Regions from separate parts of the Bradyrhizobium sp. 154 genome, predicted to be linked through region 2. Evidence: predicted binding sites of a transcription regulator. Region 2 holds the regulator's gene; each other region holds the start of a gene.

The links. Region 2 encodes LexA, which represses DNA repair genes until DNA is damaged. Its sites were predicted from a motif close to TGTTCNNNNTGTGTTCNG; they were not measured.
Region 1: IVA92_RS34150 (DUF3072 domain-containing protein) is a predicted target of LexA. The motif match lies at 4,648-4,665, and genes of this name have one in related genera.
Region 3: IVA92_RS00230 (DNA repair protein) is a predicted target of LexA. The motif match lies at 4,484-4,501, and genes of this name have one in related genera.
Region 4: IVA92_RS27250 (DUF3072 domain-containing protein) is a predicted target of LexA. The motif match lies at 3,669-3,686, and genes of this name have one in related genera.

What each region holds. Positions count from the first base shown of each region.
Region 1 covers NZ_JADPKG010000123.1:39,505-47,341, forward strand. Annotated here, with positions in the region: gene IVA92_RS34100 (PilZ domain-containing protein) at 1-339, opposite strand, end outside; tRNA gene IVA92_RS34105 (tRNA-Glu) at 550-624, opposite strand; gene IVA92_RS34110 (PilZ domain-containing protein) at 848-1,102, shown strand; gene IVA92_RS34115 (hypothetical protein) at 1,159-1,416, shown strand; gene IVA92_RS34120 (hypothetical protein) at 1,423-1,590, shown strand; gene IVA92_RS34125 (glutathione S-transferase) at 1,716-2,354, opposite strand; gene IVA92_RS34130 (VOC family protein) at 2,642-3,094, opposite strand; gene IVA92_RS34135 (hypothetical protein) at 3,220-3,660, shown strand; gene IVA92_RS35860 (hypothetical protein) at 3,632-3,763, shown strand; gene IVA92_RS34140 (hypothetical protein) at 3,816-4,025, opposite strand; gene IVA92_RS34145 (hypothetical protein) at 4,207-4,359, opposite strand; gene IVA92_RS34150 (DUF3072 domain-containing protein) at 4,417-4,554, opposite strand; gene IVA92_RS34155 (hypothetical protein) at 4,696-4,929, shown strand; gene IVA92_RS34160 (hypothetical protein) at 4,926-5,150, shown strand; gene IVA92_RS34165 (cupin domain-containing protein) at 5,401-5,670, shown strand; gene IVA92_RS34170 (hypothetical protein) at 5,777-5,962, opposite strand; gene IVA92_RS34175 (hypothetical protein) at 6,391-6,693, opposite strand; gene IVA92_RS34180 (hypothetical protein) at 6,901-7,392, opposite strand; gene IVA92_RS34185 (HU family DNA-binding protein) at 7,743-7,837, shown strand, end outside.
Region 2 covers NZ_JADPKG010000118.1:56,970-64,806, forward strand. Annotated here, with positions in the region: gene IVA92_RS32525 (DUF2171 domain-containing protein) at 1-18, shown strand, start outside; gene IVA92_RS32530 (ComEC/Rec2 family competence protein) at 114-2,393, shown strand; gene IVA92_RS32535 (hypothetical protein) at 2,532-2,966, opposite strand; gene lexA (transcriptional repressor LexA) at 3,505-4,206, opposite strand; gene glp (gephyrin-like molybdotransferase Glp) at 4,384-5,595, opposite strand; gene IVA92_RS32550 (hypothetical protein) at 5,817-6,023, opposite strand; gene IVA92_RS32555 (HAD-IA family hydrolase) at 6,185-6,808, opposite strand; gene IVA92_RS32560 (alpha-hydroxy acid oxidase) at 6,825-7,837, opposite strand, start outside.
Region 3 covers NZ_JADPKG010000001.1:50,915-58,751, reverse strand. Annotated here, with positions in the region: gene IVA92_RS00245 (inorganic phosphate transporter) at 1-1,627, opposite strand, end outside; gene IVA92_RS00240 (UdgX family uracil-DNA binding protein) at 1,726-3,168, opposite strand; gene IVA92_RS00235 (putative DNA modification/repair radical SAM protein) at 3,168-4,403, opposite strand; gene IVA92_RS00230 (DNA repair protein) at 4,567-5,355, shown strand; gene IVA92_RS00225 (DNA polymerase Y family protein) at 5,252-6,844, shown strand; gene IVA92_RS00220 (error-prone DNA polymerase) at 6,841-7,837, shown strand, end outside.
Region 4 covers NZ_JADPKG010000112.1:9,943-17,779, forward strand. Annotated here, with positions in the region: gene rpe (ribulose-phosphate 3-epimerase) at 1-171, shown strand, start outside; gene IVA92_RS27230 (hypothetical protein) at 386-598, shown strand; gene IVA92_RS27235 (Do family serine endopeptidase) at 854-2,395, shown strand; gene IVA92_RS27240 (hypothetical protein) at 2,673-3,035, shown strand; gene IVA92_RS27245 (DUF6496 domain-containing protein) at 3,042-3,347, opposite strand; gene IVA92_RS27250 (DUF3072 domain-containing protein) at 3,438-3,632, opposite strand; gene IVA92_RS27255 (hypothetical protein) at 3,748-3,969, shown strand; gene IVA92_RS27260 (hypothetical protein) at 4,380-4,625, opposite strand; partial or broken gene IVA92_RS36115 (hypothetical protein) at 4,721-4,977, opposite strand; gene IVA92_RS27265 (hypothetical protein) at 5,117-5,338, shown strand; gene IVA92_RS27270 (HWE histidine kinase domain-containing protein) at 5,431-6,918, opposite strand; gene IVA92_RS27275 (HAMP domain-containing protein) at 6,932-7,837, opposite strand, start outside.

The DNA.
Region 1 (7,837 bases), on a different contig from region 2:
GACGCTGGCGTCCTTCTGTTTTTTCTCGAGCCAGGTTAGCTTTTCGGACATCCAGGCGCGCCGCGCCCGCGTCATCTCGAGCTCCATCAGGAAGCCCGACTTCAGCGTCGCGCTGATCGTGCACTGGAATTCGCCGAAATCCTGGAAGTAGGAGGTCAAGCGCTCGCCGACTTTTCCGACCACCGGTACGTCGACGATCATGCGGAAGGGCGAGACGCGCTTAGTGCGGCAGGCGAAGCTGCGCAGCTTGCCTTCGCAATCATACCAGCGCGGCAGCGAGTAGCTGCCGTTCAAGGTGACTTCCACTGCACGCTGCCTCAGGAACTCTGCAACAGACATGAACGCCAACCGGGGTTTCAGGGTGATTTCCGTAGTTCGACGGTAGCGGCCAAATTCTAAGCAAACGATACCGTCGCGCAGGAGCAGGGGTAAATTTCCGGTAAATGCGCGGATCGGTCGGACATTGGGCTGATGACGTGCAGGCGGCGTGCCATCAGGCGCGCCTTGCCCCGAAATGGCAGGCTGAAGAGGCGGGAGCTCGATAGAGCGTGGCGCTCCCTAGCGGAATCGAACCGCTCTCTCCACCGTGAAAGGGTGGCGTCCTAACCGATAGACGAAGGGAGCAAACGCAGGGCCCCGCCGCTTTCCGCGGCACGGCCGCTGGCCGGCCGAACAGTGCCCGGCGGCTTGCAGCGCGCGAACGTATAGTGGCCTTTGCGCTCCCGGGCAAGCCGTTCGGGAACGCTCTTTTGCTCCCGGTGGATAGCGCCGAGGCGGGATGATCAGGGGGCGAATTCAACGGTTTCTTAGGGTTCCCTGAGTAGCGCTGGAGTGGGAGATTTTTCCGATGCCACCGCCCAAGAAGCGCTCAGAGCGCAAGCTGCTGTCGCGGCACGCCTGGATCACGCTCGACGGCGGATTCGCGGCGCGGCATTGCCTGGTCCAGGACATCTCGGATACGGGCGCGAAGATCACGATGGACGAGGATGCGAGCCAGCTTCCCGGGGTGATCCGGTTGGCCTTCGCGCGCGATGCGCGGACCGGGCGAAGCTGCCAGGTGGTCTGGCGCCGCGGCAAGTCGGCCGGCATCAAATTCCTCTGACATCGCTGCGCGCCGATCCGGTGGCGCGCACGGCCCGTCCGGGCTACAAGGCGGCCATGCGCATGCCGCTCCTCATCCTGATCTCGTTTGCTGCCGTGTCCGCGAACGCAGCGGAGAGCCTGCGCCTGCCGCCCGCCGAGCGGCCACAGGCGGGCAAGGAGACCGGCAAGATCCTGCCGCTGAAGGGCACGGACGGTGCAGGAAAGGCCGGCTCCTGCGCCTCCTATGGCCCGCGCTTCGTCATGGTCGAGGGCACCGGGACCTGCGTGAAGGTCGGCGGCTCGGTCAGCGTCGACACCAGCATCCGGCGCTAAAGGCCCATGTCGGCGGACCTGTTGCGGCTCGATATCCTCGTCCCCGTGCTGATGTACTGCGCGCTGCTGTGGTGGGTCGGCCGTGGCCTCAGCTGGACCGCACGGCTCGCCACCGCGGCGGTGACGCTGATGCTGATCATCTGCGTGCTGCTGGTCGAGCGCGGCTGGCTCTAGGGCCCAACAAAATATGCGAAAACAACCCCATGCACAGTAGCCATCAAGTGCTGCCGTGACGCCGGGCGCTTGCGCCGCGACGACGATTCCTCGCGCGATCATCGCAACTTACGCCGCGTCAGCGGTCACGACATCGGCGGTGCGACGAATTGCGCAAATCCGGGCCGCTTGCCGAGCTCGGCGAGCCAGCGCGTGAGGTGCGGCTGCGCCGGACGGCTGATGCCTTCGACGCCGAGCCAGCGCCGCGCATAGGACCCGATCGCGATGTCGGCGAGCGTGAACGCATCACCCTCGATGAAACGGCGCGAGGCGAGCAGGCCGTCGGCGATGGCCCAAACCTCGGCAGCGGCATCGGCATCGCGCTGCACCTGGAGCATGTCGCGCTCGGCGGGCGCGGCGCGAACGATGCCCCAGAACACCGGGCGGTCGACCGGCTGCACCGTCGACAGCGTCCAGTCGAGCCAACGGTCGACCGAGGCGCGCAGCTTCGGCGGCTCCGGGTAGATCGGCGTGCTGCGCCCATGCGCGAGGCAGAGATAGCGCATGATCGAATTGGACTCCCACAGCGCGAAATCGCCCTCGACCAGCGTCGGAATCCGCGCATTGGGATTCATCGCCAGATACCCGGCCTCGCGGGTCTTGCCGTATTGCATGCCGGCATCGATGCGCTCGTAGGGCAGGCCGAGCTCGGTGAGGCACCACAGCACCTTCTGCACGTTGACCGAGTTGGCGCGGCCCCAAATCGTCAGTTTGGTGTCAGGCATGAGGCGTCTCCCGCGGCGTTGTCGTTTGCGCGGGTGATAGCGGAATTCGCCTCATCGAGCGATGCGCGATTGCGCCGAGCCCATCATGCAAAAAGCTCCGCCCGGGGCGGAGCCTTCATTGCAAATTCAACGCGACGCTCAGCGGCCGAAGAACAGCCACAACAGAATGATCACCGGAATCGGCACGCCAAGCATCCACAGCAACAGCCCTCTCGCCATCGCATCCTCCTCCAATCGGCTTCGTTGGGAAGAGAACGACGGGCGAGAGGGCTTGTTCCTGCTGGGTCTTACCAATGACCGGTATTCGGCATCGATGCCCAAGGCTCCTGCGGCGGCTTCGGTTCGCCCTTCTGCAACAGCTCGATCGAGTGCAGGTCGGGCGAGCGGACGAAGGCCATGTTGCCGTCGCGCGGCGGCCGGTTGATGGTGACGCCGGCCTTCATCAGGTTCTCGCAGGTGGCGTAGATGTCGTCGACCTCATAAGCGAGATGGCCGAAGAAGCGATCCTCGCCGTACTTCTCCTCGTCCCAATTCCAGGTGAGCTCGACCAGCGGCGCGCCGCGCGTTTGCGGCTGCTTCTTCAGGCCTTCAAGATCGTCCGCCGAGCACAGGAACACCAGCGTGAAGCGCCCCTTGTCGTTCTCGATCCGCCGCACCTCCTTCAAGCCAAGCGCATCCTGGTAAAACTTGAGCGCGACATCGAGATTGCGCACGCGCAGCATGGTGTGGAGGTATCGCATGGTTGTTGCTCCCTGGACGTATGGAGGGTCTTGCTATGGGCCGGGACGGCGGGGCTAGGAGGTAGCAGGAAAAGGGGAGGAGGGGCAGGGGGCGGGCGCACGTGTGCGTGAGCGGAATACAGCTGGTGAACTACACCAACCAACGTGAACCGAAGGGGGCGATCGGGATCGCTTGTTGTAGTCGCCTTCGATCTCCTGTAGCCCGCTGGCCAAGACCTTCGGACACGCCCGTCAGAGTCGAGCCGAAGTTCTACGCTGACGTGGAGTATCGCGACATCACATCCGAAGGGTTGTTGCGCGCCAGCTCATTCGAGGGGCTGAGCAAAGGAACGCGCCGTTCCTATCTGCGTTTTAGCTTCCACAGTGTAAGTAGAGTACCGGCCGTGAAACCGGATCGCGTGAGGGTAGCCGTCAAACAGGCCCAGGTTATTCTGGCAAGTTATGTCGAGCCGGGGTCGTGCGACGGCAATAAGACAATTAATGATCTGCTGGATGTTCTCGACGACGAAGAGATGATCGAGGCCATGGAGAGGGAAGATGCGCAAGGCACTGGCAGAACTAAGTGAGGACGAACGTGACGTGTTGCTTTATCTCGCCGACCTCGGCACTGCAGCATGTCTCTCTGGCCTGATCGTCAGCATCATCAAGTTCATAGGCGATCAGTTTTGACAAGCCCGACTGCCCCGTCTGCTTCGGCATGGAGCCACCACGGGAAAGTCCACTAGCGAACTACGCCTGCCGCATCGTCCTCGTTCGGCAAGAGCCAATCAATCGCAAGTAGGCCGGCCTCAACTACAACGAAGGCGGCAATGCCGCCGAGCAGTCCGAAAAACACAATCGAGAAGGTCGCGAGCAAAATCGCGCAGAACACGTCGGCCAGCACCTTGCAAATGCGTTGCGCCTGGTCCTGCTTGGATGTGAAGTACGGCATCTTGGCTCCTCCAGAATTTGGATCAGCCTAGCCAAAGCGAGCAGCGGTCGTCCATTCCCCATGGACGGCAGGGCCGCCGCGCACTCGCACGCTTGCATCCGTTCTGGGCAGGGGCGACCCAACAAGTGCGGCGCAGGCGGAGGAGCACCTACGCCAGGGCGCGCAATGCGACACCAGTTGCTCAGGCGGCCTTCTCGGCCGCTTTCGCGATGATCTCGACTTCGAAGTAGCCAACGTCACGGAGCTCGGCGGCCTTTTTCTCGGCCGCTTCCCTGGTGTCCCTCTTCAAAATGATCTGCCCGGCACCGTCGCGGGCGCAAACGAAATAGGGCATTTTCGATTCCCAATTTCGTTTGCATCCACACGACCGCAGGTTCCCACAATCATGGGGTCACTCCTCCAACCCGGCCTTTTGCCGCATCTTGTCGATCAGCTCGGAGGCCTCGGCCTTGGTCAGCTCTTCCTCAGGCAGGTTCTGATGGGCCTGCTCGGCGAGGGTCTTGAGGTAGGATTCCTGGGCTCCTGTCATCGGGTCATCCCCGGAAACCCAGTCTTTCGGGTCTTCTGGGTGTTATCGGCCATCACACGTCTCCTTTTTCGTCCAACGTCTGACTCGACTCTTCGTTCCGTTTTTGTTCTCATGGGCCATATTCAAATCGCGGGGTTGAACATGCCGGACCTGGACGCTGTCAGGCTGGAGATCGAACGGATGCGCATCCAGATGGGGAGGCAGAGGAAGGAAATCCTCCAGCTACAGCGGGCGGGTCTCGGGACGGCATCGGCCGAAGCCCTGCTGTCGCGGATGGAGGCGAAGGTTGAAAGTCTCTGTGCCCAGCGGGACGCGCTGAAGAGTGCGCAGCCGCCCCAGACCAAGGGCAGGGTGCTTGGCGGGAGAACGTGGTGAGCAGGCGTTGGTTCGACGACGAGCAAGGGCTCTCGCCCTTCCTGACCGCGCTCGAGGATGTTCGCCGAAAGGCGACGCGGGAGGGGTGGTGCTATCCGCACGTCCAGGCCATCATCGTGGCCATCGACCAGTATGCGGAAGCAGCGACAGGTAACCGCGAGTATTTCCTGAACAAGCCGGTTTCAATTGGCGAGAGCCGGAAGGCCAAGGACAGTCCATGAGCAAGTCAGGAAATGGGCGACGGCTTACGAGGACAGTGCACTCAGTTGGCGGCGCCGAGCCGAGACCGTGTCTTTGCGACATGGACGCGCATGATGCAGGATGCCAATTTTCACAGCTATATTGCGAGGGAGGTTTGCAATGCGACTGGCCCTTTCCATATTTGCTACCGCTTGCTTGATCGGCTCTGCGAGTTCTCAAACGTCGATTTCCAGAACGGAATTGAAGAGAGGTGATCTCACCGGAAAGGACATGGACGTCGTCGTGGTGGTCGTCGAAGTGCCTCCCGGTGAGTCGCTGGCCAAGCACATCTATCCCGGTGAGGAAATCGTCTACGTGCTGCAAGGCGCTACGCTCGATTTGCCGGATGGAAGTCATCGCGAGTTGCCCACAGGGGCTGCGATCATAAACGCGCGCGATGTGCCTCACGCCGGATTCAAGATCGGCGGTGACCGGCCGTTGAAGATGCTGAACGTCTTTGTCGTTGACAAGGGCAAGCCGATGACGGAGTTCATCAAGTAGCAACGCGTTCCTAGGTGCTGCTATGAACCGAAGGCGGGTCGTTGCAGCCTTGGAGGACCAAGGCCGCCCGCGTGGAGCTGAAGGGCGATGCGATCGAGCTAGTGCGTCACTTGGCGTAACCCTGAGAGCGGAGCCAGGCGATCTTGCGGTCGCCGTTGATCCAGTCGTCGGCATCCGCCTTGCTGGTGAATCCGCTGATTTCGCGCTGTTCGCTGTTGGGGTAGTCTGCCAGTATCTTCCAGTCGTTCTCTGAGATCCGGACGGTTTTGAAAGTAACTTTTATTTTTGCCATGCAGCATTATGCAGGAAATGCTTCCAAAAGAGAACCCCATCCTGCAGCTCTCATGCTGCTTCCTCCTAAGCTTGCTGCAAGGTGCTTCAACGGTGACGGTGCGCGCTGCTGAAGAACCATGCGGCTCGTAGCGAAATCGGCTTCGCTCGCTCGTTCGAGGGTTCACCTCTCCCCAGCGGGCAAGGCCTATGGCAGGTCAAGAAACGTAGCGTTAGCTCGCCCGGAGCCCATCCGTCGAGACGCCCGCTTCCAGCGGGCCTCAGGTCGCTTTGTGGCGAGATATCAGACCGTCACGGTGAGGAGGCCGCCGACGCGGGTGTCTCCGGACAATGCTTTGCATCGCCGAGCGAAAAAGGCCGGCCGAACACCTTCGGCACTACGGGAGAGGTGAACCCTCGGCCCGCACCGATTCAACAAAACCTCCCGCTTCAGGCTGCGATCCGTTGCTCGACGGGGGCCGTCAGGTATTTGAGCACTTCTGCGTGCTCGAGGTCAGGAACCGCGATGGCCGTGTGGCTGTACGTCGCGTGGCTCCGCGAGTTTGCGATCTTGTCCAGGATCCCTTTGCCTTTGACGACGTGGAGGCCCATGCCGTCTCCAGAGGGGAAGATCGCGAGCACGACGTCATAGGCTGCGATGACGGCTCGCAGCGCTTCGGCCTTGTCCTCGGCGACATCGACGAAAATACGCACGTCAGCTGCGAGTTCACGCAGCTCGTTAAAATCCAGCACTGTGGGATACTCCAACGCAACGATACTGATGCGAGATTGGAGGCGTTAGGTTACCGAAGTCTCAACAAGGTGTGCCGAGTCACAAGTTTCACGATGAGGTGACCCGCAGTGCTCTCTCTAAAGCGCATGAATCAGGATGAAGCGTCATCGCGAAGGACATTGTTTGAGCATGATCTTTTCGGACAACCGCTGTACACTTTTCCGGATCTAGCGCTTGGCTTCGTCTTTGCGAAGCCGGGCCTCCGCGCTCTCGTCCACGAGATTCAAGGCGAGGCCGTCATAGCTCAGCTTGAGCCCACGGCCGACGATCCATGTCCAACCATCGCGGTCCTTGGCTGGCTGGGCGTTGAACTGGTCGGAGATCGATTTGACGGCGACGTCCTGCGGCCCCGGATTAGTCAACTCCGCATGGACACGCCAGATCGGATGCCTGACGTCGGCCTCGTCGCTATGGACCGTGACCTTGGCGCCATTGATGTCGCATTCGAGGGTATACGAACCGCGGATCTGGCGGCACAGATAGCGACGTTGACTGACGAGCTTGCTTGTCTCGTCGAATGTCATCCCGGGCGAGAAGCCGAAGATGTCGGATTTTTTCACGAGGGCCAATGACGCAGGCTTCAAAAAGCTCGGCTGGATGGCTACGAGGGCGGCGATTGCAACAACGATCAAGCCGGCGATGACGATAGCGATCTTCATGAGCCCCCACGAGAAACCTCTCGACCATATAGCAGCCGCGGCGTCCTAACAGGCACCCAACAGCGAAAACCCCGCCTGGGGGAAGCGGGGCTTTCTGGTGGGGTGAAGCTTAGGGACTTCAAGAGTAAGACGCGCCAGGGGGCAAATGGTTCAACAAGTACCGGCACATGCCGTGACACCGTTCACCGGCGTCGGGAACCCCAGAGAGCCCCTGCTTGCGTTTTGAGCCTCGATAGGCTCTAAGCCCGTCACTTCATGACCTCTGGCATGAATCAGAAGCGCGCCTCCGCGGGTCCGGCCGCGTCCACAGCAGAGTTATTCGCGCGCATCCCTTTAAAGGAATTCAGAACATGGCGAAGATGACGAAGACCCAATTGATCGATGCAATTGCGGAAGGCACGCAGCTGTCAAAGAACGACGTGAAGTCGGTGATCGAATACATGGC
Region 2 (7,837 bases):
ATGGAAGAGGAAAAGTAGGGGACGTCCAAGTTCGTTCCTGATCCGTACCGCTATTCGCACAGCCGCACGTTCCGGTAGCCTCTGCACCTATCGCGTATCGTAAGGTGCAGGGAATGGCGGAGCCTGGCCGGCCAGTGCGCTCCCAGGGAGTTGCCGGAACGTGGCCGGTTGGCCGCGCCGCGCCCGCTGGCGGCTTTGCGCCGGCGGGCTTTGGCGCCTGGCCCGCGATCGTCGAGACGGCGCGCGAATGGGCGCGTGCCGAGGCCGGCGCCGGTCGGCTGTTGCCCTGGGTGCCGGTCGCCTTCGGCGGCGGCATCGCGCTCTATTTCGCTGCCGATCACGAGCCGGTGCTGTGGGTCGTTGCCGCGTCGGCCATCGCGCTCATGCTCGGCGCCGTCCTGCTGCGGCGGAGTCGGCTGTTCGCGCCCGCGATCATGATCGCGGCTGTCGCGGCTGGCTTTGCCATGGCGACCTGGAAGACCGCGCGCATCGCCCATACGGTGCTGGCCAAGCCACTCTATTCGGTATCGCTGTCGGGCTACGTCGAGACCCGCGACATCCGCGAGCGCACGGATCGCTTCGTGCTGCGCGTCACCGCCATGGAGGCGCAGCGCAGCGACGTCAGGCTCGAGCGCGTCCGCCTCTCGGTGCGCAAGGGGATGGCACCGCAGGTCGGCAGTTTCGTGCAGCTGAAGGCGCGCTTGATGCCGCCGATCTCTCCCGTGCGCCCGGGTAGCTACGATTTCTCCCGCGACATGTTCTTTCAAGGCATCGGCGCCTCCGGTTTTGCAATGGGCGCGATTACGGTGGCAGCCCCGCAGGAGACCGGCGGCTTGCGGCTGCGCTACGCAGCCTTCACGCAGGGCTTGCGTGATGCGATCGACGCACGCATCCGTGCGACGCTCGAGGGCGACAACCGTGCGATCGCGACCGCGCTGCTCACCGGACGGCGCGATGCCATCACCACGCCCGTCAACGACGCCATGTTCATCTCGGGGCTTGGCCATGTGCTGTCGATCTCCGGCTATCACATGGCGGTCGTCGCCGGTGTCGTGTTTTTCGCGGTGCGCGCCCTGCTGGCCTTGATCCCGGGGCTGGCGGCGGGATTTGCCATCAAGAAATGGTCAGCGGCCGCCGCGCTGGTGGCGGCTGCGTTCTACCTGCTGCTGTCAGGCGCGGAGGTCGCCACGCAACGCTCGTTCTTCATGACGGCGGTGGTGCTGATCGCGGTCATGGTCGATCGCCGCGCTATCACCTTCCGCACGCTGGCCGTGGCGGCACTGATCGTGCTCGCGGTCGCGCCGGAAGCGCTGGTGCATCCGAGCTTTCAAATGTCCTTCGCCGCAACGCTCGGGCTCGTGGCGCTGGTGCAGATCGGCATGCCGAACCTGTTTGCCTCGCCCGATCATTCCGCGACGGCCCGTATCGCGCTGTGGGGCGGCCGCGAGATCGCGATGCTATTCCTGGCCTCGCTGATCGCAGGACTTGCGACCACGCCCTATGCCGCCTTCCACTTCCATCGCGTCACCCCGTTCGGCGTGCTCGCCAATCTCGGCGCGATGCCGGTGGTCTCGGCACTGGTGATGCCGGCTGGCCTGTTGGGACTGCTCGCGGCTCCCTTTGGGCTTGACAGCGTGTTCTGGTGGCTGATGGGGATCGGCATCGACTGGATGGTCGCGGTGTCGCGCTGGGTGGCGGCACTGCCGGGTGCAGTCGGCCGGATCCCTGCCTTCGGCACCGCGCCGCTGATCGCGGCAAGCCTCGGGATCATCTTGATGGGCCTGTTGCGCACGCCCTTGCGCTGGTCTGGCGCCTTGGTGCTGCTGGCCGCCATCGCGTGGGGCCTGTCGGTGCGGCAGCCCGACATCCTGATTGCCGGGGACGGCGCCAGCGTCGCGGTGCGGGGCAGGGACGGGCAGTTGCATGTGATCCGGGCGAGCAAGGATGGCTTTCTGCTCAAAGAGTGGTTAGCTGCCGACGCCGATCCGCGCGATGCCGGGAGTAGCTCGCTGGCTGACGGCGTGTCGTGCGACGAGTCCGGCTGTGTGACGCCGCTTGCCGACGGTCGGCTGGTCGCGCTTTCACTGCGCATCGATGCGCTGGCTGAGGATTGCAGTCGCGCCGCGCTGGTGGTCACGACGCGCCCCGCGCCGCCCGATTGCGCGGCGATGGTGGTCGACCGGCAGCGTCTCACCAGCCAGGGCGCGCTGGCGTTGACGCAGCGTGGTGACGGCTTTGCGATACAGGCGGTGAGAGCAAGAGGCACAAGCCGTCCCTGGTTGCCGGCCGGCGCCGGCGAGGGTGATTTCGATGGGAGCCTTGTGCCGAGGACGGCCGCGGCCCGCAACCGGGATGCAACGCCGGCGGAGACCGACTTGCAGGTCGACGATTAGGGGCCGGACGATTAAAAACAAATGCGAAGAGTAGGTCCGGGTCCGACCGGACTCCGCAGCACACAAATTATACCATCTCGCCGGCCTCGGCCGGCGATGGCATTTCAATCCTGGCCCGACCCCGCGGGCGGGGACGGCTCAGCCAATCGGCAGGCGCGTGATCGTCGACCGGCTATCGGCAACGATCTGCGGCTTGTGCTCGCGCTCGCTGACCGGCTGCGTCACCGGCAATTGCAGCACGGTTGCGCGCTGGCCTTCGACGAGCTGCGTCACCAGCACGTATTTGCCGTCGGGGAATTCGATCGCGTCATGATGGCGGTCGGGTATGTGCGGATCGATCTTGCCGAACTTGCCGACGCGGGAGTTGATGGTGCGCGTCCAGATCCAGCGATTATCGTAACGGACGTTGTCGGCGAAGGCGAGCTCCGTTCCCGGCAGCAGGCAGACGGCCACGGTCGGATCGGCCGCGGAAGCAAAGCCGCGCGTTGAGGTGCCGCGGAACGTTGTCGACACGATCGTCTCGCCGACTTCGGCGGGGCGAGATGCAACGGCATGCAGGCTGTAGTCACACATCGGGTGCTCCTCATTCGAAGATAGCAACCCGCGCCTCCTTCGGAGGCGCAAGCCTCTATCAGAGTGGAAGCACGTAACGCTCTGCTCGGTTGTGGGCAAATCTGCGGCTGGCGTTGCCGGACACGATCACATTATCTTTCCCGAAGTCATAGGAACAAAGCTCGCTTCAGTGCATTCGGCGGATGCGAGCGCCCGTGGCCTGCGGGCGCCGAGAGGGGGAATGTGGCCAGCTTCGCCGTGGCTGTCGGTTGATGGGAGTTTAGGCGTTGCGGAATAGCTCGCTCCCTACGTGCGCAGATTGCGTGCATGGTGCTGCAATTGAGTTGCGAATGCTTGCGCGAGCACGCTGCGAAGGCGCTTAAAGCGATCCTGCGCACGATCTCTTCACAAGCGATGCGTGCTTGGAGCCGCATGCCGAGGATGGAGCGCCGGAGAGAGGGGCCGGATAATCTGCGCAAGACCAAAAGACTATCCAGCTGGAGCGGACCATCGTCCGCTCCAATCGGAATCATTGGTATCGAATGACCGCTGGCCCGTCTCAGTACTTGCGGTACAGCCCGATCAGCTTGCCCTGAATCTTCACCCGGTTCGGCGGCAGGATGCGCACCTCGTAGGCGGCATTGGCGGGCTCGAGCGCGATCGACGCCCCCCGGCGACGAAAGCGCTTGAGCGTCGCTTCCTCGTCGTCGATCAGGGCCACCACGATGTCGCCGGTATCGGCGCTCTCGTTACGCTGGATCAGCGCCATGTCGCCATCGAGAATGCCGGCTTCGACCATCGAATCGCCGCGCACTTCGAGTGCGTAGTGTTCGCCCGAGCCGAGCATGTCGGGCGGCACGCTAATGGTGTGACTGCGGGTCTGCAACGCTTCGATCGGCGTGCCGGCCGCGATGCGACCCATCACGGGCACCGCAACGGGACGCTCGCCTTCGTCCGCGGAAGAACTGGAGCTCGCGCGCACCTTGCCGAGATTGCCCTCGATGACGCTCGGCGTGAAGCCGCGGCGGCTGCCGGCGGCGGCCTGGAGCTCGGGCAGCTTGATCACCTCGATGGCGCGGGCGCGGTTGGGCAGGCGGCGGATGAAGCCGCGCTCCTCGAGCGCGGTGATCAGGCGATGGATGCCCGATTTCGAGCGCAGGTCGAGCGCATCCTTCATCTCGTCGAAGGAGGGCGGCACGCCACTTTCCTTCAGACGTTCGCTGATGAACCGCAGAAGCTCGTATTGTTTGCGCGTTAACATCTCGACCAAAGTCCCCCGGTTGATGTCGTTCGATTCCGAGACGCTAAATTGGAGCGGTGAACCGCTACATGCTCGAAACAAATCATGAACGGACACTATATGTTCGATATGTGTTCCGCAACTGCTTAATTTACCGTGAACGGGACAAAGTTCGCGGAACGCGTGTGGTGGATGCGTTCAGACGGGCAGGCGCAGGACCTCGCAAGGCGAGCCGGCTTCTGCCTTCGGAGCGAACGGTGCGCGGACGAGAAGTGCCTGTGCTGCAGCGAGATTCGCAAGCAGCGAGGAATCCTGGTGTTTGACGGGAAGGGCCACCAACGTGCCATCGTCGCGCGTCTCCAGATGTGCGCGCAGATAGTCCGCGCGCATATCGTTTGCATCCACATCGCGGCCGAGCACGGCGCGTTCTTGTCGGTGATGAATCATGGATCGTCCCGACAAGGCGCGAATCAGCGGCACCAGGAACAGGAAGGCGCACACGTAGGATGACACAGGATTGCCCGGCAGGCCGATCACGCGCATCGCGCCGAGCCGCCCATGCATCATCGGCTTGCCCGGGCGCATCGCGATCTTCCAGAACGCCATCGCGATGCCTTCGTCCCTCAACGCCTGCTGGACCAGATCATGGTCGCCGACCGACGCGCCGCCGCTCGTGACCAGGATCTCGGCGCCGCTCTCGCGGGCGCGGCGGATGCCGGCAGTGGTGGCCTCCAGCGTATCGGCGGCAATGCCGAGGTCGATGGTATCGGCCCCCTCGCTGCGGGCGAGCGCGTGCAGGGCATAGCCGTTGGAATAGACGATCTGGCCGTGAGCGGGTGTGGTTCCCGGCATGACCAGCTCGTCGCCGGTGGCGAGGATCGCGACCTTCGGACGGCGGCAGACGGCAAGCTGCGGATGATTCATGGCGGCGGCGAGCGCGAGATCGCGCTCGGTGAGACGGGTTCCCTTGCGCAGGAGCACGTCTCCTTCGGAGAAGTCGACGCCCGCGGGGCGGATGTGGCGGCCGGCAATCGCGGCTTCCTTGATCGTGATGCGCTTGCCGTCCGCAACCGTGTCCTCCTGGATCACGACCGCGTCGGCACCGTTGGGAATGACGCCGCCGGTGAAGATCCGCACGGCTTCGCCGGGGCCCAGCGTTCCCGCGAACGGACGACCCGCCGCCACTTCGCCAATCAAGGTGAGCGTACTATCGAGCTTTGTTGCATCGCTCGCGCGCACCGCGTAGCCGTCCATCGCCGACATTGCTTCCGGCGGCTGTGTGCGCAGCGCCGGGACATCGCGTGCGAGCACGCGATGATAGGCCTCGTTGAGGGAAACCATCGCTTCAGGCAGCGGCTCCGCACCCGCCAGCACCGCGGCAAGCGCGTCAGAAACCGGCATCAGGGCCAAGGGCGGAAACTCCTGCTGAGCATATCGGCAATGGGCGGCGAAAGTTCTAGCCGAGTGCAGGCGCGAGGCAAAGGCGCCGACAGGATGATTTATCCTGCGTGATCTCCGTCATGAAGAATCGTGCTCAGACCGGTCACGGCATGATCCGGAAGGCGAGACAGACCGGTACGAGGATAGCCATGGCGAGGACGAGAAGGATGAGCGCCACGGCCGGCATCGGATCAACTCTGCGTCTGTTCGCCCGAACTGACGCTGGATGTCACGTCCGGAGCTTTGGGGCTTTGATCCTTGTCCGGCAGCGGATCGGCCTGCGACTTTAGGTCGGCGGCCTTGCTGATCAGCTTGGCGGAGAGGCGCGAATCCGAAGTTGTCTTGGCGAATTCGAGCAGCAAGGAGGCTTGCTTTGTGAGGTAGGCTTTGCCCAGCACGAGAATAAGTCCGATGTAGACGTCCCAACGGACTCATAGAGTCCGGAGGGAGGTATTCCGTTCCCGGAACTCTGTACAAAAATGTACAAAGTGAATTGGTTCCATACCCGAGCGGATTTGGGTGCCCGAAACCCGACCCCGATCCTGTTCGGCATCGGTGGTCAAATTCCCAACGCTAGCAAGGCGTTGCCGACATCACCGGGCGAGGTGACATGCACCGCCGTCAGTCCACGCGCTCGCGCCCCCTCGACGTTCTCGGCCAGGTCGTCGAAGAAGACGATTCGGCTGGCTGGCACGCCGATCGCCGCCACGACATGATCGAACGCCTCCGCATCCGGTTTGCGCAGGCCGATGCTGGACGACAGATAGAGCTCGCGGAAATGCCCGAGCACGCCGGCATATTCCTTCGAAAAATAGTCGACATGCGGCCGATTGGTGTTGGAGAAGGCATAGAGCGGCATCTGCTTCGCCGCGCGCGGCAAGAGCTCGGCGATCTCAGGCATCTCGCCGGCGAAGATCGCGTTCCATCCCTCCAGAAACTGCGCGTCGGAAATGCCGATCCCGAGCGATGAACGCAGCGATTGGAAATAATCCTCGTCGCCGATCTTGCCGACCTCGTGCAGCCGGTAGGCCTCGTCACGCACATAGCGCGCGACGATGGCCTCGGGCTGGCAGCCGGCATGCCCCGCCCAGCAGGCGATCGCCTTGGAGAAATCGATATCGAGCACCACGCGGCCGAGATCGAACAGGAGCGCATCGGCGCTGCCGGGGGAGAGTGAGGTCATCGTGTTCTTTCACATTTCAGTATCGGTAGGGCTCGTGGTCGAACAGCGGGAACGCGCTGAACACGCTCGGCGCATTCGTTGCGGTCGCCTGATGCAGGCAGGATTTGTCGATTTCGGCGAACGAGGTGGCACCCAAGAGGCCGAGGCAGCGCAGCACTTCGTCCTCCAGCAATTCCAGCATTCGCATCACGCCGGCTTCGCCGGCCGCCGCCAGCGCCCAGCATTGCAGCCGGCCGATGCCGACGATGTCGGCGCCGGCCGCGATCGCCTTGACGATGTCGGTGCCGCGGCAGAAGCCGCCATCGACCATGATCTTGGCGCGGCCCTTCACCGCCTCGACGATTTCAGGCAGCACATGCATGGCGCCGCGGCCGTGATCGAGCTGACGGCCGCCATGGTTGGAGACGTAGATCCACTCGACACCGTGATCGATCGCGATCTGAGCGTCCTCGGCGGTGGCGATTCCCTTCAGGATCAGTGGGATCCTGAACTTGTCCTTGATCATCTTCACCGTCCGCCATTCCAGACCCTTCTGGAAATCGCCGCCGGTCGCGCGCAGGCGGCTTTCGCGAACGTAGCGCTTGGCGATGTCACGTTCGCGACGGCTGTAATGGGCGGTGTCGACAGTCAGGCAGAACGCGGCATAGCCGTTCTTCTCGCTCCGGCTGACGACATCGGCGACGAAGGCATCGTCGCCGCGGACATAGAGCTGATAGAGCCGCAGCGCGTCGGGCGCGGCCTCGGCGGTCTTCTCGAGCCCCGGCTCGGACACCGAGCTCAACATGTGCGCCGCACCGAAGGTGCCGGCGGCGCGCGCGACGCTTGCCGCGCCATCGGGATCGAAGATCTCCAGGGCACCGACGGGGGCGAGCACCACCGGCAGCCGCATCCTGCGGCCGAGCTGCTCGACGGAGCCGTCGACCTTGCGAACGTCGCGCAGCACGCGCGGGCGGAAGGCGATCTCGTCCAGCGCCATGCGGTTGCGGCGCATCGTGGTCTCGGTCTCGGCAGCGCCGACGATGTAGTCCC
Region 3 (7,837 bases), on a different contig from region 2:
AGAACATCCGCGAGAAGATCACGTAGAGCGTGGCCGACAACATGATCGCGCAGGGCAGCGTCAGCACCCAGGCCATCAGCAGATTGCGGATGGTCGACCATTGCAGGCCCGAGCCGTTGGCCGCCATGGTGCCGGCGACGCCGGACGACAGCACGTGAGTGGTCGAGACGGGCAGGCCGAACACGTCGGCCGCGCCGATCGTGGCGGCGGCCACGAGCTCGGCCGAGGCTCCCTGCGCATAGGTGAGATGGCTTTTGCCGATCTTCTCGCCGACGGTGATAACGATGCGCTTCCAGCCGATCATGGTGCCGAGGCCGAGCGCGATGGCGACTGCGATCTTCACCCAGGTCGGGATGAACTTGGTCGCGGCGTCGAGCGAGCCCTTGTAGGTGTTGAGCACCGCGATCTCGTCCTTGTTGAGATCGTTCGCCTTATCCTTCATCAGGAAGCGGATCGCTTCCGAGGTCAGGTACATGTCGTTGCGGGTGTTGCCGACGGCTTCGGCGGGTACCTTGCTCAACGTGCCGTATCGAGCGACCTGATCGCCAACGTCCTTCACCAGCAGGGCGAGCGAGGGATAGGTACCATCGTTGAGCTCGTGCAGGGCGATGTATTGCGTCACCGCCGGGCGAGGATCGCCGATGATGCTGTGGCCGGCGCCTTTCGCCGAGATCACCTTGGAGGCAGCCTCGGAGGCCTTCTGGAACTGGGCGACCTGAGATTCCGGCAGCGCCCGGTTGAGGGCGTAAGCCGTCGGCACGGTGCCGATCAGGATCAGCATGATCAGGCCCATGCCCTTCTGGCCGTCATTGGAGCCGTGGGCGAAGCTGACGCCGGTGCAGGTCAGGATCAGCAGGCCCCGGATCCAGAGTGGCGGCGCCTTGTTGCCCTCAGGTGCCGCGTACAGAGACGGATTGCGCACGATGAACTTGAGCAGCAGCAACAGCACGGCGGCACAGATGAAGCCGAACAGCGGCGACAGCAGCAGCGCGTAACCGATCTCGGTCGCCTTGCTCCAGTCCACGCCGGAGGTGCCGTCGCGGCCGCGCATGACGGCGTTGGCGACCCCGACGCCGATGATCGAGCCGATCAGCGTGTGCGAGGACGAGGCGGGCAGGCCGAAGAACCAGGTGCCGAGATTCCAGAGGATCGCGGCGATCAGAAGCGCGAACACCATGGCGAAACCGGCGCTGGAGCCGACCTGGAGGATCAGCTCGACCGGCAGCAGCGAGACGATGCCGAACGCGACCGCGCCGGAGGACAAGAGCACGCCGAGGAAGTTGAAGAAGCCCGACCACATCACCGCGACTTCGGCCGGCAGCGAATGGGTGTAGATCACGGTGGCCACCGCATTGGCGGTGTCGTGGAAGCCGTTGACGAACTCGAAGCCGAGCGCGATGAGGAGCGCGACGAATAGGAGGATGTAGGGCAGGTAGGTCGTCACCCGCGTGCCGGTCGCGTTGATGTCGACATAGATGCTGTAGGCGACGAACAGCGCGCCCGCGGCGAGGATGCCGAAGAACAGGATCAGCGTCAGCGGATTGAAGCCCTTGTCGAGATTTGGCCGCGACGCCTGCTGGACGGGCGCGCGATCTGTTACGGCGCGGTCGAATGCTACATCGGTCATCTCTGGACGCCCCTTAACCTTCAGGTAAGGGTATTGTCCGCGATGGATTTGAAGGCTGGATGACAACCAAGGCGTGAAAGCCGCCTTCCTGCCAGTATTTAAGCAGCCCGTGCAGCCTTCTTCTGCAAGCCGGCCGCGATCTTCAAATCTTCGACAAAGCGCTGATATTCCAGCACCTTGGCCTCGGGATCGGGCAGCCGCAGCAGATAAGACGGATGCACCGTCACCAAAGCCTTGCGCCCGTCGGGAAGGTCGATCAACCGGCCTCGGTTTTTGCCGATGGGCGTGATCTTGCCGAACACGCTTTGCGCGGCGGTGGCGCCCATCGCGACGACGAGATCGGGCTGAACGGCCGCCAGCTCCCGCTCATACCATTGCCGGCACGCCCGGATCTCCGGCGTATTCGGCTTCTGGTGCAGGCGGATCTTGCCGCGCGGCACGAATTTGAAGTGCTTGACGGCATTGGTGACATAGACCTTCTTGCGATCGACGCCGGCTTCCTCGAGCGCGCGATCGAGCATCTGGCCGGCCGGGCCGACAAAGGGATGGCCGGCGAGGTCTTCCTTGTCGCCGGGCTGCTCGCCGACCAGCATGATGTTGGCGGACTTCGGGCCCTCGCCGAACACCGTCTGGGTCGCGTCCTTGTAGAGATGGCAGGCGCGGCAATGCGCGGCCTCCTCGCGAAGCGCGTCGAGATCGTCGGTTGTGGTTTTGCGTTTCATCGGAGCCTCCGGCCGCTTCTGAGGCTTGTGCGGATCGGTTGCGGCATTGGCGATCATGGCGCCGGTCATGCGCTCGGCGTCCTCGATCAAGGGCTTAATGATCGAAGCCTCGGGCAGGTTCCTCCAGTATTTTTTCGGCATCTCGGCCTGCATCGGCTTCACCTTGAGCCGGGCCGGATTGAAGATGCTGGCATAATAGCGCCGCCAGGTTTCCTCCAGACGGTCTTCGCCGGGCGCCTCGCTCTTGCTGACGCCCGGCGTGAACGAGAGTGCGTGGCCATCCCAATGCGCGCAGAGGTCGGGCGTCAGGATCGACCAGGGCATGTCGGCAAAGCGCTTGGCGAAAAATGGCGCGGCGAGCTCGACGATGTGATGTTCCGGCTCGAACCAGGCGACGTAATGCGCCTGGCGTTCCCTGCCGATTTCGCGGAAGCGCACGAAGGCATGCATCTTGTGCTCGTCGCGGTAGACTGCCTTCGCCATGGCCGTGACTTGCGCGACATCGGGATCGGTTGCGACCTCGATGAGATCGTGATTGTCCTTCAGCCGAAATAGCAGGCGATAGAGGATCGCAAAGCGTTCGCGGTCGCGGTGCAGGATTGCCGCTTTGGCGAGCTCGACGAATTTCGCGGAGACGTTGAAGGTGCTATCGCTGCCCTCCGGCAGCAGAGACGGCGAGGGCGGCGCGAACAGCTCCGCTTCGCCTCCCTGCACGGCCCAGGTGACATCGGCTGGCCTGACGCGGTGAAGCACGAGGCTACGTGCGGCTTTGCGCCAGCCTTCGAAATCGGTTTCATGATCGAGAGTGATGAATTGCATCAGAAGCCAAATCCCAGTTGCGTCGCCTTTGGCTTGAACCGCTCGATCAGCCGCGCCTCGTCGAGACAATGCGGTGAGGGGCGGTGATCGCTGAGGACGATGAACGGCAGCGCCTTGTGCCGGGGCACGTGCAGCCGCGCGAGATCGGCGAGGCGGATCATTGTCGTGCGCCGCGTCGCGATGATGCGTTCGACTGCTTTGGTGCCGAAGCCCGGCACGCGCAGCAATTCCTCGCGGCTGGCGCGGTTGACATCGAGCGGAAAGCGGTCGCGGTGGCGCAGTGCCCAGGCGAGCTTTGGATCGATGTCGAGCGGCAGCATCGCGCTGTCGTCGACGATCTCGCCGACGTCGAAGCCGTAGAACCGCATCAGCCAGTCGGCCTGATAGAGGCGGTGCTCGCGCAGCAAGGGCGGCGCGCGCAAGGGCAGGGCGCGGCTGGCGTCGGGGATCGGGCTGAACGCGGAATAATAGACGCGGCGCAGGCGGTAGGCGCCGTAGAGATTGGCGCTGGTGTGGAGAATGGTGTGATCGGAGGCCGTGTCGGCGCCGACGATCATCTGCGTGCTTTGCCCAGCCGGCGCAAAGCGCTGCGGCTTGGCCTTCGTTTTCGCGCTGCGGCCTTCCTCGGCTTCATCGAGCTTGAGCCGCAGCCGGCCCATGGTGCGGCGGATCGCGCGCACGTCCTTCTCCGGCGCGAATTGCTTGAGGCTCGTCTCCTGCGGCATCTCGATGTTGATGGAGAGACGGTCGGCATATTGGCCGGCTGCTGCGATCAGCGCATCGTCGGCTTCGGGAATCGTCTTGAGGTGGATGTAGCCGCGGAAGTGATGCTCCTCGCGCAGTTTTCGCGCGACGCTGACCACTTGCTCCATGGTGTAATCGGGACTGCGGATGATGCCGGAGGAGAGAAACAGGCCCTCGATGTAATTGCGCCGGTAGAAGTCGAGCGTCAGCTTGACGACCTCGTCGATGGTGAAGCGGGCGCGCGGCACGTTGGAGGAGGCGCGGTTGACGCAATAGAGGCAATCGTAATTGCAGGCATTGGTCAGCAGCACCTTGAGCAGGGAGATGCAGCGTCCATCCGGCGCGTAAGAATGGCAGATGCCCATGCCCGGCGCGGTCGAGCCCATGCCCTTGCCGTCGCTGGAATCCCGCTTCTCGGTGCCGCTGGAGGCGCAGGATGCGTCGTACTTGGCAGCATCCGCCAGGATTTCCAGCTTGCGTTGTACGTCCATGTTTGAATCTCTTTGATTCCACTCATGAATCCTAAAGCGCGCCAATTCGATTGACTCCCAGGGCGGCGTTAGCTTTATATTAGAACATATCATGAACAAATGAGCCAGCCGCTGGTTCTCTTTTTGAGAGCCACCGGCAATCACCCCTGAAGGAGCGGCGAGCATGAGCGGCGCACGCAGAAGCGCGCTTGCGACCTTGCGCAGCCAGATCGAGCGCATCGAGACGGCGGAGGTCGTGCATCAGCGCGATCGCGTCGCGCTCGGCCACAGCGAGGCGGACAGCGCGCTGAAGGGCGGGCTCGCACGTGCGGCGATCCATGAGGTGTTTTGTGAGGGCCGGCAGGGGACGGCCGCAACGGGCTTTGTCATGGGGCTTGCGGGCCGCGTTTCGGCGCGCCGGCCGCTGCTGTGGGTGCGGCAGGATTTTTCGGAAATCGAAACCGGCGCGCTGTCGATGAGCGGGCTCGCCGAGTTCGGTCTCGATCCGCGCCGCGTGGTGATGGTGCGCGCCGCTGATGTCGAGAGCGCACTGCGCAGCTCAGCCGACGCGCTTGCCTGCGATGCGCTGGGGGCCTTGGTGCTCGAGCTCTGGGGCGAGACCAGGCAGTTCGATCTCGTGGCGAGCCGCAAGCTGACGCTGGCCGCGCAAGCTTCCGGTGTCACCGGGCTCTTGCTGCGCATGGCGGCGCAGCCGCTGCCCTCGACCGCGGAAACACGATGGATGCTGCGCGCAGCGCATTCACCGCCGGGCCCGGTGTCGAGTGCCTGGGGCGCGCCGCGCTTCGATGCCGAGCTCTTGCGCAATCGTCATGGCCCATGTGGCCGGTGGACCATGGAATGGAAATGTGATGAGTGCCAGTTCAGTGAGCCGTCGACGTATTCTCAGCCTGTGGCTGCCACGCCTGCCCATCGACCGGATTCAGCGGTTCTTTGGGAACGTCGGACTGCATAAGAGCAATGATCCAAGCATCGTCGTCATCAAGGACAACAATGCGCTGGTGATCCATGCGCTCGACGAGGCCGCCGAGCGCCTCGGCCTGTATATAGGTCAGCCCTTGGCCAATGCGCGGGCGATGTGTCCGGACCTGAAAGTGTTCGACGCCGATATTGTGGCCGATGCGAAGACGCTGAGCGATGTCGCGGACTGGTGCGACCGCTTCACGCCGCTGGTGGCGCTCGATCCGCCGCACGGCCTGTTTCTGGACATCACCGGCTGCGCGCATCTATTCGGTGGTGAGGCCGCGTTGTTACGGACGTTGGTTCGCGCATTGGCCCGGCAGGGGTTTGCCATCAGCGCGGCGATCGCCGGCACCTCGATCTGCGCACGCACGCTGACGCGGCAGGCCACGGGCACCATCGTGGCCGATGGCGAGGAGGCGGAGGCGATCAGCCGATTTCCGATTTCCGCGCTCGGTGCAGGTGAAGTCATCACCACAGGCTTGCGTCGCGCCGGTTTGAAGACCATCGGCGACGTCGCCTCGCGCTCGCCGAGCGAGATCACGGCGCGGTTCGGCGCCCGGTTCTCCACGCTGCTGGCGCATGCGCTGGGGCAGGGCGATGCGCCGATCAACCCGCGAAAACCGCTGCCCGACTACATCGTGGAAAAACGTTTCGCCGAGCCGATCGCGACCGACACCATGATCGCGATGACGCTGTCGCGGCTTGCCGACACGTTGATCGCATCCATGGAGAAGCAGGGCAAGGGCGCGCGACGCCTGGAAGCCGCGTTCTTCCGCACCGACGGCGTGGTGCGCGCGATTACGGTCGAGACCGGGCGTCCGGTGACGCGCAGCGCGGTCATCGACCGGCTGTTTCGCGAGCGTCTCGATGCGCTCGCCGATCCGCTCGATCCTGGCTTCGGCTTCGACATGGTGCGGCTGTCGGCGAACCGTACAGAAATCGTGGTGCAGGAGCAGCGCGATCTCGATGCCCATGCCCACGACAATGACGAAATCGCCGCACTGATCGACCGCATTGCCGCGCGCATCGGCGGCAAGCGTGTCGTCGTGCACCTGCCGCAGGACACCCATATCCCTGAATGCGCGGTTGTAGCCGCGCCGGCGCAGCATCATCTCGCCGCCGCCATGCAGGCGGAATGGCCTGCGCGGGCCGAGAACGAGCCGCCGCTGCGTCCCTTGCGGCTGTTCGACAAGCCGGAGCCGATCAAGGTGCCATTTGCGACCGTGCCGGACGGCCCGCCGCATCAATTCACCTGGCGCCGCGCGCTGCATGCGGTGGTGCGGGTGGAAGGGCCCGAGCGCATCGCGATGGAATGGTGGCGGCAGGACGGCAAGCAGCTCACGCGGGACTATTTCCGCATCGAGGATGCCGAAGGCCTGCGCTTCTGGATCTTTCGCGACGGTCTTTATGAGGGGGAGGTGTTCGACGACGACGGCAAACCCGCTTCTCCCGGCTGGTATGTGCACGGTCTCTTCGCATGAATACGCCTGCCTATGCCGAGATCGGCATCACCACCAATTTTTCCTTCCTGCGCGGCGGCTCGGATCCGCGCGCCTATGTGCATCAGGCCAGCATCCTCGGCATTCCCGCGATCGGCATCGCCGATCACAACACGCTGGCCGGCGTGGTGCGCGCCTACAAGGAGCTCGACAATGCCGAGGTGCTGCACAAGCCGAAACTCCTGATCGGTGCGCGCATCGTCTTCATCGACGGCACGCCGGACATTCTGGTCTATCCGCGTGACCGCGGGGCCTATGGTCGGCTGTGCCAGCTTCTCACCAAGGGCAAGCGCGGCGACGACATCACGCGGATCGAGAAGGGCGAGTGTCGTCTCACCTTCGCCGACCTCATCGAGTTTTCAGAAGGCCAGCTCCTGGTCCTGACGCTGCCGCATCGTTTCGAACCCGCACAGGCGCTGGATGTTCTTGCAAAACTCAAGGACAGCCGCGCCGAGGGCGTGTGGCTGGCGGCGAGCCTGATCTATCGCGGCGACGACCGGCGCCGGCTGGCGCGGCTCGATGATCTCGCGGCAAAAGCAAGAGTGCCGTTGCTCGCGACCAACGAGGTGCTCTATCATCATCCCGCGCGCCGTCCTCTCCAGGACGTGCTGACCTGCATCCGGGAAAAGACCACGATCGAAGCGGTCGGACGGAAGCTGGAAGCCAATGCCGAGCGGTTCTTGAAGGCGCCGCAGGAGATGTCGCGGCTGTTCCGCGATTTCCCCGAGGCGATCGCGGAGACCATGCGCTTTGCCGATGCAATCGACTTCTCGCTCGATCAGCTCAAATACCAATATCCGGACGAGCCGGTGCCGCCGGGCAAGACCGCGCAAGGTCATCTTGAGGATCTGACCTGGGCCGGTGTCGACAAATATTTCGGCGGCATCACCAAAATCGACGAGAAACTGTACGCTACGCTGAAGAAAGAGCTCACGCTGATTGCCGAGCTGAGATACGCGCATTACTTCCTCACCG
Region 4 (7,837 bases), on a different contig from region 2:
GGCGCCGATACGCTCGTGGCGGGTTCCGCGGTGTTTCGCGGCAAAGGCGCCGCGGAATACGCGGCCAATATTGCGGCCATTCGCGCCGCCGCCGACGCCAGCCTGCTTCCAAAGCCGCAAGATAGGTCTGCGCAGCGGATGCGCGTAAGCGATGGAGGCCCTGTCCGGTAGACTACGTCATCGATCGCCGCCTCTACGCCTGGCCCTTGGCGGGCGGGGAGAATTCAGCGTGCGAATCCGCGCCGACTGGAACTTTGGCTCCCCTCCGCATTTGCTAGAACTAACCGAGGCTGGCGCGCGGCGGGCGCAGCAAAACTTTTGCATGACCGCCATCGGCCTGACGCAAATCGAGGCAATAAGCCCTGTGAATGCGAGGGAGGGTCTCATGGAGAACGTACGTCGCTACCGGGCGCTCGCGTCCCTCTGTCGTCAGCAGGCAGCCTACAGGCCGCTCCAGAACTGGGAGCTTCTCGGCCAGGCCGAACATTTCGAATATCTCGCGGAAGTCGAGCTCAAGGCGCATTTCGACGCGTGCAATGCACAAGGCGGCGAGGACGCCCCTGAAGCCGTGGCTTGGAAGCCACCTGCCGCAGCGTGACAGCCGCGGGCCGGCCCGGCTCAATGTCGGCGCGGGCGACCGGCAGGCCGGCTGTGCGGGTCGAGAGCCGGCAGACATGTCCTGCCAGATCGGTCGCTGAAGCTTCGCGCAGGCAGCATCGTCTTCGTTGATCGTCTTGCCCGCTGGCCGGTCCCCAAATCTTTGCCAAGATTTAATCGCGTGGACGGGACGCCGTAAGGTGGCAACGACCATGTTGGGCGCAAGGCGACAGCTGCTCAACATGGACATCTCGACATGAACGATCGCGTCAATTCCGACATCCCCCCCTCCCGCAAGATCTTGAGGACGCGCAGGCTCGCGCCGCTCGGCAGCGTAGCCGCGCTTGGCGTGGCCGTGCTGGCGGCTGCTCCCGGCGCTTTGCCGTTCGCGATGACCTCCTTCGTCGCGCCGGCCCAAGCCGCCGAAACGGCTGCGACCCCGCCGGGCTTCGGCGATCTCGTGGCCAAGGTCAAACCCGCCGTCATCTCGGTGCGGGTCAGAATTGACCAGAGCAACGACAAGAGCGCGATGCTGCAACAGAACCGGATGGATTCGGACGAAGGCTCGCCGCTCGACCAGTTCTCGCGACAGTTCGGTTTCCGCTTTCCGGGTGGCATGAACGGCATGCCGCGTCAGCGCCGCCAAATGATCACGGGCGAAGGCTCCGGCTTCTTCATCTCCGCCGACGGTTATGCCGTAACCAACAACCACGTTGTCGATCACGCTGAGTCCGTGCAGGTGACCATGGACGACGGCACGACCTACGCCGCGAAGGTCGTCGGCACAGATCCGAAGACCGATCTCGCGCTGATCAAGGTCGACGGCAAGAAAGATTTTCCGTTCGTCAAATTCTCCGACCAGAAGCCGCGCATCGGCGATTGGGTCGTCGCGGTCGGCAATCCCTTCGGCCTTGGCGGCACCGTCACCGCGGGTATCGTCTCGGCCAGCGGCCGCGACATCGGCAATGGTCCCTATGACGACTTCATCCAGATCGACGCGCCGATCAACAAGGGCAATTCGGGCGGTCCGGCTTTCGATATGAGCGGCAATGTGATCGGCGTGAACACCGCGATCTTCTCGCCCTCAGGCGGCTCGGTCGGTATCGGCTTCGATATTCCGGCTACGACTGCAAAACTCGTGGTGGCGCAATTGAAGGACAAGGGCGCAGTTACCCGCGGCTGGCTCGGCGTGCAGGTGCAGCCGGTGACGTCGGATATTGCCGACAGCGTTGGCCTCAAGGAGGCGCGCGGCGCGATCGTCGACAATCCGCAACCCGACAGCCCGGCGGCGAAGGCCGGCATCGAGGCGGGCGACGTTATCACCGCGGTCAACGGCACGGCGGTCAAGGATTCCCGCGATCTCGCCCGCACCATCGCCACCCTGGCGCCCGGCAGCTCAATCAAGCTCGACATCTTCCACAAGGGCGAAAGCAAGACCGTGACGCTGGCGCTTGGCGAGTTGCCGAACGAACGGCAGGCGCAGGGCAAGGCCTATGACGGCAAGGTGCAGCCGGGCACCGGCACGCCGCGCCTTGGGCTTGGTCTGGCTCCGGCCGGCGATGTGCAGGGCGCCGGCCGGGAGGGTGTCGTCGTCACGGAGGTTGATCCGGAGGGGCCGGCCGCGCAGCGCGGCATTCAGACCGGAGACGTCATCCTCAATGTCGGTGGCAAGGCTATCAGCAATGTCGCCGAAGTCCGTTCGGAGCTGGCGCAGGCCAAATCGTCCGGCAAGCGCAGCGTGCTGTTGCAGGTCAGAAGTGCGGATGCCACCCGATTCGTCGCGGTGCCGCTCGCGTAAGGCTGACTCCGATCAATACAAATCCAGAAAGGCGGCCTTCCGGCCGCCTTTCGCATTCGCACTCAAGATCCCACACGAGGCCACCGATAACATTCTCGTTAACGGCAGGGAGGGTGACCCGGTTCGTCCGAAAAAGCCGTGTTCGGCCATCAGACTTTCTGGCCGCGCATCTGCTCGGCGGCAATGAAGCCGTGGGGTCGGTTCGCGAGTGTGGAACTTCGAACCCCCTGACCGCTTTGTGGAACTGGCCGGTGGTTCGCATTTGATCGGTGCCGACATGGATCGATTGAAGCTCTCACTGATAAGTACGCTGCTCGTCGCGTGGTTCATCCTGCCGGCAGAAAACGCGCTCGGGCGCGACGATGGCCGCTATGCGAACTCGCCCCTGAAGCCATGGTTCGACAGCCTGCGCAGCCACCTCGGTCCGTGCTGCTCGGATGCGGACGGCTTTGCCGTCTCCGATCCCGATTGGGAATCGCACAACGGGCATTACCGTGTTCGGCTGGACGGGCAATGGGTCGAGGTGCCGGATGAAGCCGTCATCACCGAGCCGAACCGCGCCGGCCGCACCATGGTGTGGCCGGTGAAGACTGCGTTCGGAATTTCGATCCGCTGCTTCATGCCGGGCAGCATGATCTGACCGAGGTCAGCGTGACCGCTTGGTGGATTTGCGCTTTGACGATGCCCTGGACGATTTCTTGGAAGATTTCTTGGAAGTTTTCTTGGCAGATTTCTTGGACGTCTTCCGCTTGGAGGCTTTCTTCGGGACTTTCTTGCCCTTCTTGCGTGCCTTTGACAGTCCGATCGCAATCGCCTGCTTGCGGCTCTTCACGCGTCCGCCGCGACCGCCACGTCCACTCTTCGCGGTACCTTTCTTGTAACGCCGCATCTCGCTTTCGACATCGCTGCCGGAGCTGCGCGAGTAGCGGCGCTTCTTTGCCTTACGTGCCATGCCTTTTCTCCCTTGGCCGAGGAAGAACCGTTCGACACCGGCATGGTTCCGAACAGCACGCGTGCAATGTTCCCGGCGGTCAAGGCAGCCCTAGAACGAATTCGCCAGTTCGATCTCGGCCTCCAGCACCTGGATGCGCCGCGCAGCCTCGGCGAAGGACAGATCCCGCGCATATTGTGCCGGCTGATACGCCTCTTCGCTCAGCCGCTTCAATCTCAGTCCCTGCGCCCGTGTCATCTGCTCGCTAAGGAAAACCCTGGCGTCGTATTTGGCCTGAACCTGCATGTCGCTCCTCCGGTTTGAAAACATGACTTGACTATATGTTCTTATTTTGTTCTAACAAGCCATGGACAACAGAATTAACGAAATTCGGCGTAAAATCAGCGCCTTGAGGCTGGAAATGGCCGAGGTCGAGGCGTCTGTGCGCGATCTCGTCAACGGCGATTGCGACTGCACCGAACGAGCTCTGGCGCAGATCGATCTGCGCCGGAAAATCAACCTGCTGATCGATGAATGGAAGGCGGCTGGGGGCGGTGACGTCCTGCCTGACGTCCGCGGCCAGATGCATCTTCGCTCCGTGAAGAATGTCGACAAGGCGGCGCGCCTGTTGGCTGGCCACTAAGCGTGCGCGCAAGCGACATGCTGCCGATTGTCGATGCCCTCGGACACCTAACGGGCCGCGCTGTGCGGGCGGTGCCGGACGAGATCTGCGACAACGTTCCTCGTCCGCCGTGATGACGTGCCGGCGCGCGTCCGCGATGCTGCGAGGCCTTGTGCGGCGATCGCTATGCCTGGAGGAGGTGAAGCGGGCCGGCGGGCGATACGCTGGTCAGCGCGCCGAGCATGTGGCGCTAAAGTAGCAAAGTGTCTAGCGGTTTTCCGAAAAGATCATGCTCAAACAACAACCTGAAGCGCAATGACGATTCATCCATCTCATTGCGCTTTATGGCGCGAGGGTCTGGATGAACCGTCATCGTGCTTTGGTGAAGCGCCCCGCGCTGAACACGGGACTCTCACGTTACCGCGCAGAGTTCACTTGGTGTTGCTCATGCCGCCCTTGTTGTTCGTCATGGTGCCGCCCTGGTCGGAGCCGGGGCCAGAGCCGCCTTGACCGGAGGGATCGGCACCTTTGGAGGACTTGGTGTTCGCGCCCGTGGTCTGCGATGATGACATCGAGGACCCATGTTTGGCCTTGTGCGACTTCGCCTCCGCGGCGAACGGCGCGGCAGCGAGGCCAGTTGCCAACATTGCGGCGAGGGCGAGCTTGACTGTCTTCATATGGAGGAACTCCCTGGGTTAAATTGACGCAGGCGGCCAACTGCCGTTCCTCGCAGGAGTTCCCCAACAAAGCTTCTCCACGCGTCACGCGCGCTTCAAGATTGCTTGTTCTCTTCCAGGATGAACACGATGCCGGTGAGCGTCGCGCCGATCGCGAAGGTCGTCCCAGTGCGAGAGCGAACACAAGAGCGGCTTGGCTTCCGCCATGACTCAGCAGATTGGCGACGGCTGGATTGGAAAGAATGAGTGTGAGGCTGAAGGCGAGGCCGAGGGCTGCACCCATCATCCCATGTGTCATCAGCTTGATGAGGCCGGTGGGAGAGACCAGGCCCGACGACTTCTTCGCGCGCATGGAACCATGTCCCGATCTGGCACCCAAACGCGCGCGATAGTCATTAGTTCCATCTGGATGAAGGAATTTTCATCGCCAGCTTCATCCGACGTTCATGCCCGGCTTGCGAACATGAGGCCATCAACACGGGACATTTGATATGGGCAAGGTAGTCTTTCTGTACCGCTCGCTGGCCTATCGCAACGCGGCCGCAGACATCTTGCGCAAGGCGCGCAAGCTCCCGCGCGGCGCGGAGCGAAGCGCGGCCCGGCGCTACGCGAAGGCGTTGCGTGATCTCGCTCGAACGGAAGCTTGGCTCGAAGGACGCATCGCGCGCGACCCAAGGACGGAGCAGCGCATGACGAACACGGCGTCCGGCTAAAGCTCTCCCTTCCGATTGAAACGGAAGCTCTCGATTCTTGGCTTGACGCGCTTTCTTGACGCGAACCGGTTACCGCTTGGCTGGAAAACGCTCTAACCGGATGCGCGCTGCAACTCGGCCGCGGCGGCGGCATCAAATTTGCTGGGTGCTATCGTGGCCGGCTTGCGTGTCAACGGTACCTCGAGGCGGCACAACAGCCCCTCAGCGCGCCAATCGAATTTCGCCCGTCCGCCGAGCTGGGACTCGACGCTCGCGAGCAGGCTTCGCGTTCCGAAGCCTCGGGATTTCGGCGTCCTGACGAGCGGGCCGCCGGATTCCTCCCAGGTCAGCGTGAGGAGTTCGTCTTCGACCTGCCACCCGATCATGAGCCGCCCGGATCGTGTCGAAAGCGCGCCATATTTTGCCGAGTTGGTGAAAAGCTCGTGCAGAGCGAGCGCCAGTGTCTGGGCAGTCGTCGGCAGCAATTGAACCTCGGGGCCCGCCAACCTGATCTGGCCACTCGGCGAATAGGGTGCCAGCTCCTCGTCGATCAGCTTGGAGAGCTCGGCTCCCTGCCAGCTCGACAGCGACAGGATGGTGTGCACGCGCGCGAGCGCGTTGATGCGTCCCTCGACGGCATTGACATAGGCCTTGACCTCGTCGGCACGGGTGAGGCGCACGATCGATTGCGCCAATGCCAGCGCATTCTTGGCGCGATGATCGACTTCCCGCGCGAGAAGGTTCTGCTGCTCTTCGGCGCGCTTGCGTTCGGTGATGTCCACCGTAACGCCGCTCACCCGCACCACGCGGCTGCTATGGTCTACCGTTGCGGCCGCCGTGCCGACGCACCAGCGTACCTCGCCATCGGGCCGCACAATGCGGAACTCCGTTTCATAGGAGCGCGTGCCGCTGTTGAACTCGGCGATTGCCTTGCGCAACTGATCGACGTCATCGGGATGCAACAGCGCCTGAACGTTGGCCGGGTTGACCTCGAAGCTCTCCGGGCTGACCCCAAAGATGCGATATTGTCCCTCGTCCCACATCCAGTCGCCGGTGATCCAGTCCCAATCCCAAGAGCCCATCTTGCCGGCGGCGATTGCCATGCTGCGCCGCTGCTCGCTCTCGCGAAGCTTGGCGGTGGAATTCTCCAGCTCGGCGGTGCGCGCGCGGACGCGGTCCTCGAGCTCCTGATTCAGTCGTTCGAGCTCGCGGGTCTTGCGATAGAGTTCGGCGAACACCTTGATCTTGGCGCGCAGCACCTCCGGCACGACAGGCACCGGAACGTAGTCGACGGCGCCCATCTCGTAGCCCCGCAGCCGGTCGATGTCGCTCACCTGAATGGCAGAGATGAAGATCATCGCGGTCTTCTGGAAGCGCGGATGCTCGCGGATCATCGCGGCGAGCTCGAAGCCGTCGAGCTCGGGCATGCAGACGTCGACTAGGATGACCGCGATCTCGGTCTTGAGCAGAACCTCCAGCGCCTCGCGGCCGGACGAGGCGATCACGAGGTTCTCGCCGAGATCCTTCAGGATCACCTCATAGGCGAGCAGCTTGGCCGGCTGGTCGTCGACGAGCAGGATGTTGACCTTTTCGTGGTCCATTCGCGGATCCAACTCAGCGGTGCAGCCACATGCGGATCGCAAGCAGCAATTGATCGGTGTTGACGGGTTTGGCGAGATAGTCGGACGCGCCGGCCTCCAGGCATTTCTCACGATCACCCTTCATCGCTTTGGCGGTCAGCGCGATGATCGGCAATCGCGCGAAGGCCGGGTTCTCGCGGATCACACCCATGGTCTGATAGCCATCCATCTGCGGCATCATGATGTCCATCAGCACGATGGCGATTTCCGGATTGGATTCGACCAGCGCGACCGCCTCGCTGCCGGTCGTGGCCGTCAACACCTTCATGCCGCGCCGTTCCAACACGCTCGACAGCGCGAAGATGTTACGGGCATCGTCGTCGACGAGCAGGGCCGTCTTGCCGATCAGGTCCTCGTCGGAACTGTTCAGCTTCTCCAGCATGCGCTGCTTCTCGACCGGTAGTTCCGTGATGACACGGTGCAGGAACAGCGCGGTCTCGTCGAGCAGGCGCTCCGGCGATTCCACGCCCTTGACCACGATGCTGCGCGCCATGGTGTGGAGTTCTGCATCCTCCTCCGCCGAGAGCTCGCGGCCGGTGAACACCACGACCGGAATGTTCGACAGCGCCTCGTCATTGCGGATCTCGTCGAGCACCTCGAAGCCGCTCATGTCCGGCAGCCGCAGGTCGAGCACCACGCAATCGCAAGGCTGCTCGCGCAGCGTCGAGAGCGCGCCGGCACCGGTGTCGGTAACCACGATCTCGATGTCGTCGTGGTGCAGCAGCTCGCGGATCGAGAGTTGTTCGGCCTCGTTGTCCTCGACGATCAGGAGTCGCTTGCGCCGCGGCCGCGCATATTCCTTGATCTGCGTCAGCGCGGCGGAGACGCCTTCCGTCGTCGTCGGCTTGTTGACGAAGGAGAAGGCCCCCCGCGCCAGCGC